Regions from separate parts of the Pseudaestuariivita sp. genome, predicted to be linked through region 2. Evidence: riboswitches for the same ligand, from Rfam matches in the RefSeq annotation. Region 2 holds a riboswitch; the other holds the start of a gene.

Region 1 (7,505 bases), on a different contig from region 2:
GTGTGCCTCGCGGGAGGCTTACGCCGAGGCGCTGATGCGCTGCCTGCCCGAAGCGCTGGGACAGACCGCTCGGCTCTATGCGCCGGGCGCAGTGGAGATGACATTCGACGAGACGTGGCTCTTGCAACTGGCGCGATCGTCCGTGGCGGATGACGCGCCCAGCGTCGCGTTCCTTCTGGCGTCGCGGGTGGCGCCGCAGAACCGGCGCTTCGTCAAGTTTCTGATCGCCCGGATCGCAGTCAGCTTTGATCTGTAACCGAGTGAACTTGTCGGTTTTAGAATAATTCTAAAAACATCTTGCTTTTGGTTTGCGGGTGTCTACGTACTCCCGCACAGCAAGCCAGCACGTCCGCCAGCCAGCTGGATCGAGAGACCCCAGACTTGCAGGAGAGGGAGCAAGGGATGACCCAGACAGCCGAAGCGCTCACCACCGACGCGCGCGCCGCCATCGCAGACGCGCTCAACCAGTCGGTCGCCGAGACCGCCGTTGCCACGATGCTGGCGCAGAACTTTCACTGGAACGTGACGGGGATGGGCTTTGGCCCGCTGCACGATCTTTTCCAGAAGATTTACGAGGACCACTTCGTCGCGCAGGACGATCTGGCCGAGCGGGTGAAGGCGTTGGACGCCCATGCCGAAGGCACGCTGGCCGGCATGCTCGCGCGCTCCAAGGTCAAGGAGCACGATGGCCACGCCTCCGACAAGGAGATGATCGCGGCCATGCAGGAGGCGCAGGAGACGCTCGCGGCGACCCTCGCCGGCGCCGGCGCGCTCGCCGCCGAACACGGTGACACGCTCACCGAGGACCTCTGCATCGCCCGCGGCCAGGAACACGAAAAATTCGCCTGGTTCCTCCGCGCCCACCTCAAGGGCTAAGCCCGTAGGGTGGGCCACGGCCCACCTTACCTCGCCGCCCTAGACGCCGCGCCTGCGTCCCAGGAGCCAGACAAAGAACACGCCGCCGACGAGGCCGGTGACGATGCCGATTGGCATGTCTTCGGGGGCCATGATGGTGCGGGCGGCGATGTCGGCCCAGAGGAGGAAGATCGCGCCGATCAGCGCCGAGGCAGGCAGGACGCGGCGGTAGTCTCCGCCGACGAGCATCCGCGCCACGTGCGGCACCATCAGCCCGACAAAGCCGATGATCCCGGAGAACGCGACCATCACGCCGGTGATGAGCGCGCCGGCGACGAACACGGCCAGCCGGAACCGCGCGACGGGGATGCCAAGCGTGGCGGCGGTCTCGTCCCCGACGGTCATCGCGTTCAGCTGCGCCGTGCGGGTGGCCAGCCACGCGCCGCAAGCCAAAAGGATCACAGCCGGGTAGATCAGGTGGTCCCACTGCGCGAGGCCCAGCCCTCCGAGCATCCAGAAGACCACCGTATGCGAGGCGTGCGGCTCGCCGAGAAAGATCAGCCCGTTCGCGCCCGCCATGATGATGAACGAGACCGCGACACCGGCCAGCACCAGCCGGTCCGCGCTTTGCGCATCCGCCAGCCGCGAGACGCCGAGCACGACCAGCGTCGCCAGGAGCGCGCCGCAGAACGCCAGGATCGGAACCGTCAAAAGCCCCAGAAAGAGCCCGGAGTGCAGGAGGGCAAAGATCGCGCCAAATGCACCGCCCGACGAGATGCCAAGGAGGTGCGGATCGGCCAGTGGGTTGCGCGTGACTGCCTGCAGCGCGGCGCCGACCACCGCAAGGCCGGCGCCGACGAGGATCGCGAGCAGCGCGCGGGGGAAGCGGATGTCCCAGACGATGGCCTCGCGGCCCCGGCTCCAGTCCGCCTCGATGATGCCGGGCGAGATCTTGCCCACCAGCACCCCCCAGACCGTGCCTGTGGGGACCGGCACGGCTCCCACGGAGATGGCGATCGAGAGCGATACGAGCAGCGCCGCCAGCCCGAATGCAGTCAGCCCGAGCGCGGTCAGCCCCAGCGCCCGGCTCTTGGCTTCGCGCACCGGAGACTGCGCGGCGGACTGCACTGGGGACTGCACGGGGGACGGAACGGCCGTATCGCTCATCGCTCAGTTGCCCCGGAACGCGTCCGCCAGCGTCTTGACCGCGGCGATGTTGCGAGGGCCGGGCGTCGCCTCGACGTATTCGAGCGTCACGAACCGGTCGTTCTTGACCGCGTCGATCTCGGCAAAGGCGGGGTTCGACATCATGAAGGCCCGCTTTTGCGCGGCGGTCACGGTGCCGTAGTTGACGATGACGATGACCTCCGGGTTCTGCTCGACAACCTCTTCCCAGGTGACGATGCCCCAGCTCTTCTCAAAGCCGTTCATCACATTGGTGCCGCCCGCCGCCTCGATCAGCGCGGTGGGCATCGCGTAGAGGCCGGCGGTGAAGGGCTTGTCCTCGCCGCTGTCGTAGACGAAGGCGCGCACCGGCGCGCCGGGTTCGAGACCTGCGGTGATCGCGGCCAGCTCCGCCTTGTAACCCTCGACCAGCGCGGCTGCCTTGTCCTCCACATCGAAGATCGCACCGAGGTTCATCAGGTCGGCGTACATGTCGTCCATGCTGGCCTTGCCCTTCTCCATGATATGCGCGCAGCTTTCCGTCAGCTCGTAGACCTCGATGCCGAAGGGGGCGAGCGTCTCGGGCGTGACGTCGCCACCGACTTTCATGCCGTAGTTCCAGCCGGCAAAGAAGAAGTCTGCATCCGCGCCGACCAGCACTTCCTTGGAGGGGTACTTGGCCGAAAGTTCCGGCAGCGCCTCGACGCCGGCGCGCATGTCCTCATCCAGCGTCTTCCAGCCCGAGATGCCGGTGTAGCCGACCATGTGGTCGGTCAGCCCGAGCACGAGCATCATCTCGGTCAGGTTCACGTCGTTCGAGATCGCGCGGCTCGGCACCTCGTCAAAGGTCACGGTGCGGTTGCAGCTTTGCACCGTTGTCTCGGCAAAGGCAGCGCCAGCGGTAAGCGCGAGGGCGGCGGTGGTCAGGAGTGTCGTCTTCATCGTTGGGGTCCATGAGTGTGAAGGTGGTAGGTGAGGTGCTCGGTCTGACTGACCGACAGGGTTTCTGTGCGCGCCCGAACGCCAAAGGCATCTGACACGGCAGCCTCGGACAGGACCTCGTGCGGCGGGCCAAATCCGAGCGCGCGCCCGGAGTGAAGGAGCAGGACGTCGTCGCAGAGGGCGGCGGCCAGGTTGAGATCGTGCAGCGAGGTCACGATTGTCAGGGGCAGGGTGCGGATCAGCTCCAGCACCTCCAGCTGGTGGCGGATGTCGAGGTGGTTGGTCGGCTCGTCGAGGATCAAAAGCTGCGGCTCCTGCGCGAGCGCACGCGCGACCATAACCCGCTGGCGCTCCCCACCCGAGAGGGTGCTGAGGTGGCGCTCCGCGAGACCGTCGAGGTCGAGCCGGGCCAGCGCGCCCTCGATGATCTGCACGTCACGCACACCGGCGCTGCCGGCAAAGCCGCGCCGATGCGGCGTGCGCCCCAGGGTGACGATCTCCTGAACCGTCAGAGCAAAGTCGCCGGGTTGCTCTTGCAGCACCGCCGCGACGCGCTGCGCCACGGCACGGGCCGGCATATCCCAGATGTCGGCGCCACCGACTTGCACGTGGCCTGTTGTGGGGCGGTGGAACCGGTAGAGGAGGCGCAGCAGCGTCGTCTTGCCGGCGCCGTTCGGGCCGACGATGCCCAATACGCGCCCCGCCTCGAGCGCAAAGCTCACCGGATGCAGCAGCGTCGGCGCTCTGCGCCCCGGCGACCACGAGAGGTCGGTGACGGTGAGGTTTGCCGCGCTCACGACGCCCGGGCCTCGCTCTCTTCGAGCGCGATGATTGCCGCAGGCACCCGCGCAAGCGTCGCCTTGCGCAGCTTGCCGGGCCGGTCAACCGAGGCGCACCAGCCGTCGTGCAGGTAGGCATACTGGCGCGCGAAGGCCACGAGGTCGGCGATGTCCGTCTCCGGCTCGATGTCGCCAAAGAGATACGTCGCCTTTTTCGTGCCGTGATAGGCCACGGTGCAGGGGCGGTCACAGCCGGCCATACAGGCCACGCCCGAGATCTCGAAATCCTCCGGCACCGACGCCCCGGCGGCCGCGATGGCCGTGCGCAGCTTGTCGATCAGCTCATAGCCCGGGCGGCAGTCGGTGCCCTTGTGCCGGCACGAGGTGCAGATTGTGATCCGATGTGTCATATGGCCCTCCGCCACGCGCCTGCGGGCGCAAAGGGCCATGTCGCTGCGGAAGATGCCGCGTCGCCATGCTGTGCTCCTGACCGGGCGCCCCGCCCGCATCGCGTTGAAACTCCGGCGCACGGGTGCGCGCCGTCGATGGCAGGTCTCCTGACTCGCGGGTCGCTGCTTGCCCGAACCTTCCCGGACGCAACGTCCAGTGGCTCATCTCGGGCTCGCTCACCGCTCACAGTTGCGGGGGCAGTCACGGATTTGGTGCCTGTTGGCTACGCCGCACCGTGTTCCCTTTTCATCCCGCGCGCCTTGGGCTTGCGAGAACCATCATCGCGGACAAAGCCGCATCCTTTCGAGTCTGTCAATCGCGCATCGCCCCTGGGGGATGTTTCAAGGGGCGTTTTCGGGGTCCGAGACGCGCGCGCAGGCGAATAGCGTGTGGTGCCGAGATGCCATCTGCGGTATGTGCCGCAGCATGAAGTACGCCCGCCATGCCATCTACTTCACCCCCCGCGCAGGTGCTTTGGCCGAGGCCGGCGCGCGCTGGCTTGGGTGGGACGTGTTGCGCGGCGTGCCCGTGCCGAAGCCCGACCTCGCAGGGCTGGACGCCGTGACTCGCACCCCGCGCAAATACGGCTTCCACGCAACGCTCAAGCCGCCGTTCCGACTGGCCGAGGGCATGACGGGTGACCAGCTATGTGCGGCCGTGGAGGCGCTTGCGGAACGCACGCCCGCCGCGCGCTGCGCAGGGCTGCAGGTGGCGACGATTGGGCGGTTTCTGGCGCTGGTGCCGCTCGGGAGCCAGGACGATCTAGCGAGCGTGGCGGCGGCCTGTGTGCAGGAGCTCGACGACTTTCGCGCCGCACCGACCGCGGAAGAGACCGAGCGGCGGCGCAAGGCGCAGCTCACGCCGCGGCAAGAGGCACTGCTTGCGCGGTGGGGCTATCCCTATGTGCTGGACGAATTCCGCTTTCACATGACCCTGACGGGCCCGATCCCGACCGCCGATCTGCCCCTTTGGACCGAGCGGGTCGCCGCGCATTTCCCGCCGATGCCGGCTCCATTCGTGCTGGACCAGATCGCCCTTTGTGGAGAGCGTCAGGACAGCGCCTTCGAGGTCATCGGCCAGTTCCCCCTGCGCGGCGCGGCGTAGGCTTTTGCCTGCGCAGACGCGCTCCTGCACCTTGTGTCACGAGGGTACACAGTCCCGCCTAGGCCGCATCCCGCACGGCTGAGACCGGCTTGACCTTCTTCTTGAGGCACTTGCGCAAATAGGCGGACGTCCAGTGCGAGTACCGCCCGAGCTGGCGTTGCTGCGCGACCAGCATGGTGACGAATGCCGCGCGGTGCTTGTCCTTTTTCAGGCCCTTGAAGAGCGCCTTTTGCGCCTTGGTCATCGAACAGCCGATGCAGTGGCCTTCGCGTTTGAACTTGCACACGTCGATGCAGGGGCTGGGTGTCTTGGCCATGGGGTCCCTTGTTCGGTTGCCTCGCGGGCTCAACGCCGCGCGTGCTGCCTTGGTTCGGCGAAAGAGTTCACTTCGTCAGGATCAGCTTGCCCGCCTTTGTGATGCGCAGGATGTAGGTTTGCCCGTCCAGAACGATCTGCGCCTGCACGCCGTCCCGGATCAGGTCGCGCGCGTCATAGGTGGCGACCTGCGGGCGTTCGGGCACGTCCATCGGGCGGGGCACTTGGGTCATGGCGTTCACGGCGTCCGCTCCAGATGGTCGAGCAAGCGCTCGAGGTGCTCATCGGACGGGTAAAGCCCGTGCAGAGCGGTTTGCAGAATGTCGCGCCAGCACACGCTGTCCTCGCGCGGGCCAAGCGCCGCGCTCTGCGGCAATGGCGCAGCCTGAAAGCCATGGTCCATGGGTCACCTCCTGAGGTGTTGCGATGGTCCGGGCTGCCCGCGCGGAAAACCACGGGTGGCTGAGACATGATGACGTCAGGCTGACTGTTTTTGTCGGGAATGTCAATTCCGATAAAAGAAGTCAGATTATCGACCGGTCAAAGTGGCAGGGATTTTCATCACGGGGCGCGGTTTTCTAAATGGAGCCCTACGAGACTTCCCGCTACGCTCCGCGCACGGACAACAAAGAGCGCGGCACATGACGATCAGACTTGGCGTGGACATCGGCGGCACCTTCACCGACGTGGTGCTGGAAACGCCCGAGGGATGGCACTCGACCAAGGTGCTCACGACCTACGCCGCGCCCGAGGACGCGATCATCGACGGGATGCACCAGGTCGCGCGCAAAGCCGGGATCGACCTCGGCGCGATCACTCAGATCATCCACGGCACGACGCTCGCCACCAACGCCCTGATCGAGCGGCGGGGCGCCAAGACCGCACTCATCACCACGCAGGGCTTTCGCGACGTGATCGAGATGCGCACCGAGAGCCGGTTCGAGCAGTATGATCTGAACCTCAAGCTTCCGCCGCCGCTTCTGGCGCGCAACCGCCGGTATACGGTGACCGAGCGAATGGACGCCCGCGGCGAGGTTTTGATCCCGCTCGATCTGGCGGAGGTTGAGGCGCTGGCAGAAACGCTGCGCGCGGCGCAGTATGAAAGCGTCGCTGTCGGCTTTTTGCACGCCTATGCCAATGACGCCCATGAGCGGCAGGTGGCCGAGGTGCTTGCCGCCAAACTGCCCGGCGTGATGGTCTCGCTCTCGTCAGATGTCTCGCCGCAGATGCGCGAATACGAGCGCTTCAACACGACCATCGCCAACGCCTACATCAAGCCGCTGATGAAGTCCTACCTGACGCGCCTCAAGGGCCGTCTGGCGGACGAAGGGGCGGACTGCCCGGTCTTCCTCATGCACTCCGGCGGTGGGATCATGTCGCTCGAGAGCGCCGCCGAATTTCCTGTCCGCCTCGTTGAATCCGGCCCGGCAGGTGGCGCGATCTTTGCAGCCGACATCGCCGCACGGCACGGCCTCAGCAAAGTCCTCAGCTTTGACATGGGCGGCACCACGGCCAAGATTTGCCTCATCAAGAACCAGGCGCCCAAGACCGCCCGCGTCTTCGAAGTCGCCCGCACCTACCGGTTCAAGAAAGGCTCCGGCATGCCCATCTCGATCCCCGTGATCGACATGGTCGAGATCGGCGCGGGCGGCGGCTCACTTGCCCATGTGGACGCGATGAACCAAATCCGCGTTGGCCCCGAAAGCGCCGGGTCCGAGCCGGGACCGGCGTCCTACGGACGGGGCGGCACGCGGCCTGCGGTGACCGACGCCGACCTGGTGCTGGGCAAGCTCGACCCACAGAATTTCGCCGGCGGCTCGATCCCGCTTTACCGTGAAAAATCGGAGGCAGCCCTCGACGCCGCCATCGGTCAGACCCTGGACATGGACGCCACCG
Region 2 (7,505 bases):
GTCACTTTGGCGAGTTCCTGCAGGGACGGATGAGGCCGGACGGTCCCGTGGCGTTGGTGACGCTGCCCTGCCCTGCAGCATGGCTCGAGATGCGCAGGGTGTCGGATGCCGGGTTTGGTCTCAGCGGCACATCTTTGCCGCGTGGTCCGGCGCGGCGTCTGGGGCACGCGCTTGGGATGCCGATCAAGGGGCGATACTGCGCCCGGACCTCCCTGCCGATGGGCGCGGGCGCGGGCCTGTCCACGGCGGCGCTTTTGGCCCTGGCCTCCTTTGGTCCTTCGGTGCCTCGGACGAAGCTGGCGCGAGCCTGCGTTCTGGCCGAAGGTGCAAGTGATCCGCTGATGATGCCGGACCCGTCGAGCTGGCTCTGGGCGTCGCGCGCGGGGCGTGCACTGAGGCGGGTGCCACCCGCACCGACTTTCACATGTCTCGCGGGGCTCTGGGGGCCATGCTCACGCACCGACCCGAAAGACACCGATTTCCCGGACATCAGTGACCTTGTCCCGCGATGGGAGGAGGCGGCACGCGCGCGCGATCTTGCGAAGCTGGCGGCGCTCGCCACTGAAAGCGCAGCGCGATGCTCCCAGCTGCGGGGGGTCGCCGGAGACCCGAGCCTCGACCTGATCGCCTCTCTTGGCGCGCTTGGCCTTGCGCGGGCGCACACGGGTCCTGCACGCGCCTTTCTCTATGCGTCGGGAACCGTACCCGAGGAAGGCCCGGCGCGGCTGCGCGCGGCGGGTTACACCCATGTCTTTCGCTTCGAGAGCACAGCGTGAGTTTCTTCGGCGCCATGGCGCTTGCGCTGCTGATCGACGCGGTGGTGGGCTGGCCGGGGTGGCTTTACGCTCGGATCGGGCATCCGGTGACCTGGCTCGGCCAGGTGATCTCGGCGCTCGATGCGCGCTGGAATGACGGCGCGCTGCCCGAGGTGCAGCGGCGGCGCAACGGCGTCTGGCTGGTCACGCTGCTTGTCCTCGGCGTCGGGCTGGTAGGGCTGACGGTGCAAATGGCGCTGCCGCAGACATGGCTCGGCACGCTTCTACTCGGGCTGCTCGCCTGGCCTCTGATCGCGGTGAAGTCGATGGCCGACCATGTGAAGGCCGTCTCGGACCCGTTGCAGCAGGGCGACCTTGCGCAGGCGCGCTTTGCCGTGAGCATGATTGTCGGAAGGCACACGGCGCAGCTGGACGAGGCCGGTGTCACCCGTGCCGCGATCGAAAGCCTTGCGGAGAACACCTCGGACGGGATCACCGCGCCGCTTTTTTGGGGGGCTCTGTTCGGGCTGCCGGGAATTGCGGCCTACAAGGTGGTGAACACGCTCGATTCGATGGTCGGGTACCGGACGGAGAAGCATGCAGCATTCGGATGGGCCTCGGCCCGGCTCGATGACGTGGTGAACTGGGTGCCGGCGCGGCTGACGGGCGCGCTCTTCGCGCTGGTGTCCAGCGCGCCTCGCGAGAGCCTGCGTGCCATGTTTGCCGACGCGCGTCAGCACCGCTCGCCGAATGCCGGATGGCCGGAGGCGGCGATGGCGGGTGCCTTGGGTGTGCGTCTGGCAGGACCGAGGGTTTACGCCGATGGCGCGGTCGACGATCCTTACGTCTATGCGGCGGGGCGCGAACCCGTGGCGCGCGATCTGGCGCGCGGGCTGGCGCTATATTGGCGCGCGATGGGAGTCGCGGGGCTGAGCCTGGCTTTGGGAGGGATGATCCTTGCGTGATCACGGGGGCAATCTGGATGCGGCTGTCGCGCGTTTTGGCGGCGCAGTGGAGGACTGGATCGACCTTTCGACCGGGATCAACCGCGTGCCGTACCCGGTGACGGGGATCGATAGCACGCATTGGCAGGCGCTGCCGACGGACCTTGCGGTGCAGGGTCTGGTAGACGCGGCTTTGGCGGCCTACCGCACGGATGCACCGATCCTGCCTCTGGCAGGCGCGTCACACCCGATCCAGCTCTTGCCGCGTGTGTTGCCGAAGGCGGACATGCGGGTGCTGGGACCGACGTACAACGAACATGCCGCCAGCGCGCGCGCCGCCGGGTGGGACGTGTCCGAGGTGACGTCGGTCGAGGCACTGCATGGTGCCGCGGTCGCCGTGGTCGTGAACCCCAACAACCCCGACGGGCGTCATTTGACGCCGGACGCCGTGGCTGCGCTGAGCCGGGAGGTCGGGCTGCTGGTTGTCGACGAGAGCTTTGCGGACGCGACGCCGGAGATGTCCGTGTGTCCGCGGCTCGATGCGCTCGATCAGGTGTTGGTACTCCGCTCGTTCGGCAAGTTCTACGGACTGGCGGGCCTGCGGCTTGGCTTTGCGCTCGGACCGGCGCAGCTCTTGATGACGCTGCGCGAGGCGGCGGGGCCTTGGTCAGTCAACGGCCCGGCGCTGGAGGTAGGTCGGAGGGCGCTGTCGGATGAAGCCTGGGCTGCTGAGACGCGCGCGCGGTTGGCTGACGAGGCTGAGGCGCTTGACGAGATGGCTTTGACTGCTGGGTGGCATTGCGCCGGCGGCACCGGGCTTTTCCGGCTTTATGAGACGGAGGATGCGGAGGCGGCACAGACACATCTCGCGGAACACAAAATCTGGTCGCGGGTTTTTCCGTATTCCAAGACGTGGCTGCGGCTTGGACTGCCAGGCCTGGCAGGCGAATGGGATCGGCTAAAGAGCGCCTTACGCCTGCTTGGGTAAGAACGCCTCCACTGCCGCCTGAACAATCACAAGCGTGTTGCCCGTATCCGGGTTCACCACGTTGAGCCCGCCGTGGGTCGCGGTGACGGACGCCTTGCCGCGCGGCAGTTTGGCGACAAGCGCTTCGGTGTCGATCTTGTCCGGTTCCTGCGCGCCGAGGGTCACGCGGACCTCCATCGCGTCGTGGGAGATGCCGAGGGTCTCGAACATCGGGATCGACGAGTGGCGGATCGCGTCCTCGATCGCGCGCGCAGCGGCCTTGGTGTAGTCCATCCCGTACTGGTCGTTGCCCATCCCCATCTCGATGATGAAACGCTGCATGGCCTAGCCCTCCATCTCGAAGCTGACGGAAATGGCGACATTGGCGATCACCGTCGGCTTGCCGTCCGTGCGCGGCACGTCGAGCCCTCCCTTGACGCAGGTGACGCTGATCTGGCCGTAGGGGAAGGCTTCGGTCACGGCGCTTTTGTCCACCTCGTCAGGCGCTTGCACTCCGATTTCCAGGTCGATGAGCATCTCGGATTTCTCCCGGCCAAAGAGCTCGGCGAGGTTGATCGAGTTGTGCCAGAGCGCGTCCTGAACGGCGCGCTTGGCAGCCTCGGTATAGTCCTGCCGGCGGAGCGAGGAGCCCATCCCGAACTCGGTGAGCATGCGTTTCTTGGGCATGAGGTGGGCCTTTCGGAGGGTGGGGTTAACTTGTTTTTTGCACTAGAAGTGTGTAAATAAATGTGTAGGCGATCTGAAAAGAAAGAGGAGGGCGAAGTTGTCAAAGAAAACGTATAGACGGTTGTCAGGAGCTATCTACCTCTTCGTCGCTTTCGGGACCATCTCCGCCTTTGTGTCGATGGCACTGGCCTGACCTGCTTTTCGCCGCGCCCCGACATTGAAAACGTCAGAAACGCGGCGCCGACGATCATCCCGATATGCACCGTACCCAGCAACGCTTGTGACGCCGCCAAAAGCCTAGAGTCGGGGCTAGGTCGAAAGTCGCCGTAGCCAAGCGTCGAGAAGGTCACGACCGAGAAATAGATGAAGTCTCGCGCTGTCTGAGTCCGTTGCGCGTCGAACGTCGGCAAGATGCCAACCGTCCGGTAGTAAAGCGCGAAGGCGACGACACTGTAAAAGATCGAAATCGCGATGTCCCGGATCAACCTCGACGGAGAAATGCGAAAGCGCTCACTCTGCAGGTAGATGACTGCGAACGTTGTCGCGAGAAAGAATACGAATCCGAAGGCTGCGAACATCGCGGTGGCATATGGTGTTGGCGTAAAGCCGACCCTAGAGAAGACCTCGAAAAAGAGCTCCAAAAGGATGACCCCGCCAAGACCTGCGATAAACGCACTCATGGCATTGCGGGCGCGGCTGCCTCTCGTGGAACCGGGAAACAGCCGCACCGTCTTCAAAACTCCACGCCCTTCTGCCCTTTAACCCCCGACCGGAAGGGGTGCTTCACCAAACTCATTTCAGTTACCAGATCGGCAATCTCGATCAGCTCTTCCTTGGCGTTCCGCCCGGTCAGCACGACGTGGGTCATGGGCGGCTTTTCCTCGACGAGGAACTGCACCACGTCGTCGACGCTCAGGTAGTCGTACCGCAAAGCGATGTTGATCTCGTCGAGCAGAACCATCTTGATCTCGGGGTTGCGGATCAGCTCCTTGGCTTTCTCCCAGCCCTTCTCGGCGGCGGCGATGTCGCGGGCGCGGTCCTGGGTCTCCCAGGTGAAGCCCTCACCCATCGCGTAGAATTGGCACAGATGCGCAAAGTTCGCCTCGATCAGCGTGCGCTCGCCGGTCTGCCAGGCCCCTTTGATGAACTGCACCACCGCTGACGGCATATCGTGCGCGATGCAGCGCAGGATCATCCCGAACCCCGACGAAGACTTCCCCTTCCCCGGCCCGGTGTGCACAATAATCAGGCCCTTCTCACCCTCCTTGGTGGCCATCATGCGGTCGCGGGCGGCCTTCTTCTTGGCCATCTTGCTGGCGTGGCGGGCGTTCTGATCGAGCTCTGACATGACGACTCCGGTTGACATCCCGCGCCGGCGGGCCTCTAGGTGACGGTGCTGGTTCCCAAGAGCTACCTTGGGCGAAGAGGGAATGCGAGGGGTCTGGTTTTACCGCAAACCGCACCCGACGCAGCCGCCCCCGCGACCGTGACCAAAGAGGATGCACCGCCACTGGGAGGAGCCCGGGAAGGCCGCATCCAGGCCGCAAGGCACTTTGCAAGCCGGGAGACCTGCCAGCGCGACGAAGACGGACGACCGGGGTGTGTCGTGGCCGGATCATGCGGGAGGTCTGCCCGCCGGTCCCCCATGCGCGCCCCTTTGGGATACGGGAACGAGGGACGATCATGGGCGCGACACTCTACGTCTGCACCACCTGCAAGCACGAGGGCGATGACCCCGAGGCGCCCCGGCGCGGCGCGCGGCTCGCCGAAGAGCTGCTGGCCAAGGGCGCACCCGAGGGCGTGACGATCCAGCCGGTCGAGTGCCTGTCAGCCTGCAAGAACGGCTGCTCTGTCGCGTTGCAGGAAGGCGGGAAGTGGACCTACGTCTACGGCCGCCTCGACCCCGATGAGGGTCACGCGGACGACATCCTCGCAGGCGCTGCCGCCTATGCCGCGACATCCGACGGGCTGGTCCCATGGCGCGAACGTCCCGTCATCTTTCGCAAACAATCGATCGCCCGCATCCCGCCGATGCTATCCGGCATCCCAAAGCTCTGAGGGACCCCTGACATGAACGATTTGACCAAAATCCCCGTCACCGTCATCACCGGCTTTCTCGGCGCGGGAAAGACCACCTTTATCCGTCACCTGATGACCAACCCTCAAGGCAAGCGCCTCGCGGTGCTGGTCAACGAGTTCGGCACGATGGGCGTCGATGGTGAGATCCTCAAGGGATGCGCGGACGAGAATTGCCCGGCGGAGAACATCCTCGAGCTCGCGAACGGGTGCATCTGCTGCACGGTGGCCGATGACTTCATCCCGACGATCGAGCAGATCATGGCCCTGCCCGAGCCGCCCGATCACATCCTGATCGAGACCAGCGGTCTGGCGCTCCCCAAGCCGCTCCTCAAGGCGTTCGACTGGCCCGCGATCCGGTCGCGCATCACCGTCGACGGCGTAGTCGCGCTGGCGGATGCAGAGGCCGTCGCCAAAGGCCAGTTCGCCACCGACGTGGATGCCGTTCAGGCCCAGCGCGAGGCGGACGAGTCGCTCGATCACGAGACGCCGCTCTCGGAAGTCTTCGAGGACCAGATCTCCTGCGCCGACATCATCCTGCTGACCAAGGCCGACCTCGTGGACGACGCCACCATGGCCAAGGCCCGCGGCGTCGTGGAAAGCGAGGCGCCCCGCAGCCTGCCGATCCTGCCGGTGAGCGAAGGCGTTGTGGACCCCCGCGTCGTGCTGGGGCTTGGCGCGGCTGCCGAAGACGACCTTGACGCCCGCCCCTCCCACCACGACGGGCACCACGACCACGAGCATGACGACTTCGACACCATCGTCGTGCACCTGCCCGAGATCGATGACCCGAAGGACCTCGAGGCGCGCATCGAGCGGCTTGCGCGCGAGGCGCATGCGCTCCGGGTCAAAGGCTACATCGCGGTCAAAGGCAAACCGATGCGGATGCTGGTGCAGGCCGTGGGCGCGCGCGTGCGGATGCAGTTCGACGCGCCCTGGGGCGACCGCCCGCGCCGCTCTTCGCTCGTGGTGATCGCCGAGCATGACCACGTGAACCGCGCCGAGATCGAGGCCATCCTGGGCGCTTGATCCATGCACGTCGTCTTCCGCGAAAGCCATGGCCTTGGTGACACCGAGACGCCGTTCGACCTGGCCCAGAGCCCGGCTGATCTGGTGGTGCTGTCGTTTTCCGACAGCGACCTCGGCGCGTTTCAGGCGGGATACCGGCGCGGGAAGGACGACCTGCCTTCAGTGCGGCTCGCGAACCTCGTGGCGCTCAAGCATCCGCTGTCGGTGGACACGTATCTCGAGCAGACCTTGTGCCACGCCAAGGGCATCCTGATCCGGCTCATCGGCGGCGAAAGCTACTGGTCTTACGGCCTGATGTCCGTGCAGGACCTCTGCCGCCGGAAGGGCATCGCCCTTGCTGTCTTGCCCGCCGACGGACGTCCCGACCCTGCGCTTGACGCTTTGTCCACGGTCCCCGTCTCCACGCTCCGCCGTTTGTCGGCTCTCTGCGAAGCCGGAGGCGCCGTCGCCGCCCACGCCGCCCTCGCTCAAATGGCACTCGCAGCCGGCCTCTACGCCGCGCCTGTGATGGGCAGCAAAATGGTGCCGGACTTTGGCTGGTACCGTCCGGGGGAAGGGGTGGTCGCGACGACGCCAGCGCAAGGCAGCGTGATCGTCACCTTCTACCGCTCCTACCTCACCTCCGCCGACACCGAACCCGTCGACGCCCTCCTCGCGGAACTGGAAACACGCGGTTTCCAAGCCATCGGCCTCTTCGCGCCGTCCCTCAAGCAGCCCCAGGCGGCACAGTGGATCCGGGAGGTCCTCACCGGAGCCCAGCCCGCCGCCATCATCAACGCAACCGCCTTCTCCGCCCAGACGGACGATGGCACGTCGCCCCTCGACGCGTCCGGCTGCCCGGTCTTCCAGGTCGCCCTCTCGACGGCGCGCAAAGGCGAATGGAAAGAAGCCGAACGCGGCCTCTCGCCTGCCGATCTGGCGATGCACGTGGTGCTGCCGGAGGTGGACGGGCGGCTCTTTGCAGGCGTCGCGAGCTTCAAGGCACCTGCCAAGAAGGACCCAGACCTCGAGTTCTCGCACTTCGGCCACCGGGCCGATCACGCGCGG

What was found. Region 2 has a riboswitch for cobalamin ahead of ACU0B3_RS09680 (DUF1636 family protein). Riboswitches for the same ligand answer to the same signal wherever they lie in the genome.
Region 1: linked by a shared signal. The riboswitch ahead of ACU0B3_RS17430 (DUF1636 family protein) and the one ahead of ACU0B3_RS09680 (DUF1636 family protein) in region 2 are both predicted to bind cobalamin.

The regions. Positions count from the first base shown of each region.
Region 1 covers NZ_JBRBVB010000015.1:284,293-291,797, forward strand. Annotated here, with positions in the region: gene ACU0B3_RS17405 (hypothetical protein) at 1-256, shown strand, start outside; gene ACU0B3_RS17410 (Dps family protein) at 403-876, shown strand; gene ACU0B3_RS17415 (FecCD family ABC transporter permease) at 916-2,022, opposite strand; gene ACU0B3_RS17420 (ABC transporter substrate-binding protein) at 2,026-2,961, opposite strand; gene ACU0B3_RS17425 (ABC transporter ATP-binding protein) at 2,958-3,758, opposite strand; gene ACU0B3_RS17430 (DUF1636 family protein) at 3,755-4,150, opposite strand; cobalamin riboswitch at 4,271-4,485, opposite strand; gene ACU0B3_RS17435 (DUF1045 domain-containing protein) at 4,617-5,294, shown strand; gene ACU0B3_RS17440 (DUF1289 domain-containing protein) at 5,353-5,610, opposite strand; gene hemP (hemin uptake protein HemP) at 5,678-5,851, opposite strand; gene ACU0B3_RS17450 (hypothetical protein) at 5,848-6,012, opposite strand; gene ACU0B3_RS17455 (hydantoinase/oxoprolinase family protein) at 6,251-7,505, shown strand, end outside.
Region 2 covers NZ_JBRBVB010000007.1:1,904-9,408, forward strand. Annotated here, with positions in the region: gene ACU0B3_RS09645 (propanediol utilization protein) at 1-776, shown strand, start outside; gene cbiB (adenosylcobinamide-phosphate synthase CbiB) at 791-1,720, shown strand; gene cobD (threonine-phosphate decarboxylase CobD) at 1,713-2,687, shown strand; gene ACU0B3_RS09660 (Lin0512 family protein) at 2,670-3,008, opposite strand; gene ACU0B3_RS09665 (Lin0512 family protein) at 3,012-3,353, opposite strand; gene ACU0B3_RS09670 (ion channel) at 3,485-4,081, opposite strand; gene cobO (cob(I)yrinic acid a,c-diamide adenosyltransferase) at 4,087-4,701, opposite strand; cobalamin riboswitch at 4,734-4,944, shown strand; gene ACU0B3_RS09680 (DUF1636 family protein) at 5,037-5,411, shown strand; gene cobW (cobalamin biosynthesis protein CobW) at 5,424-6,458, shown strand; gene cobN (cobaltochelatase subunit CobN) at 6,462-7,505, shown strand, end outside.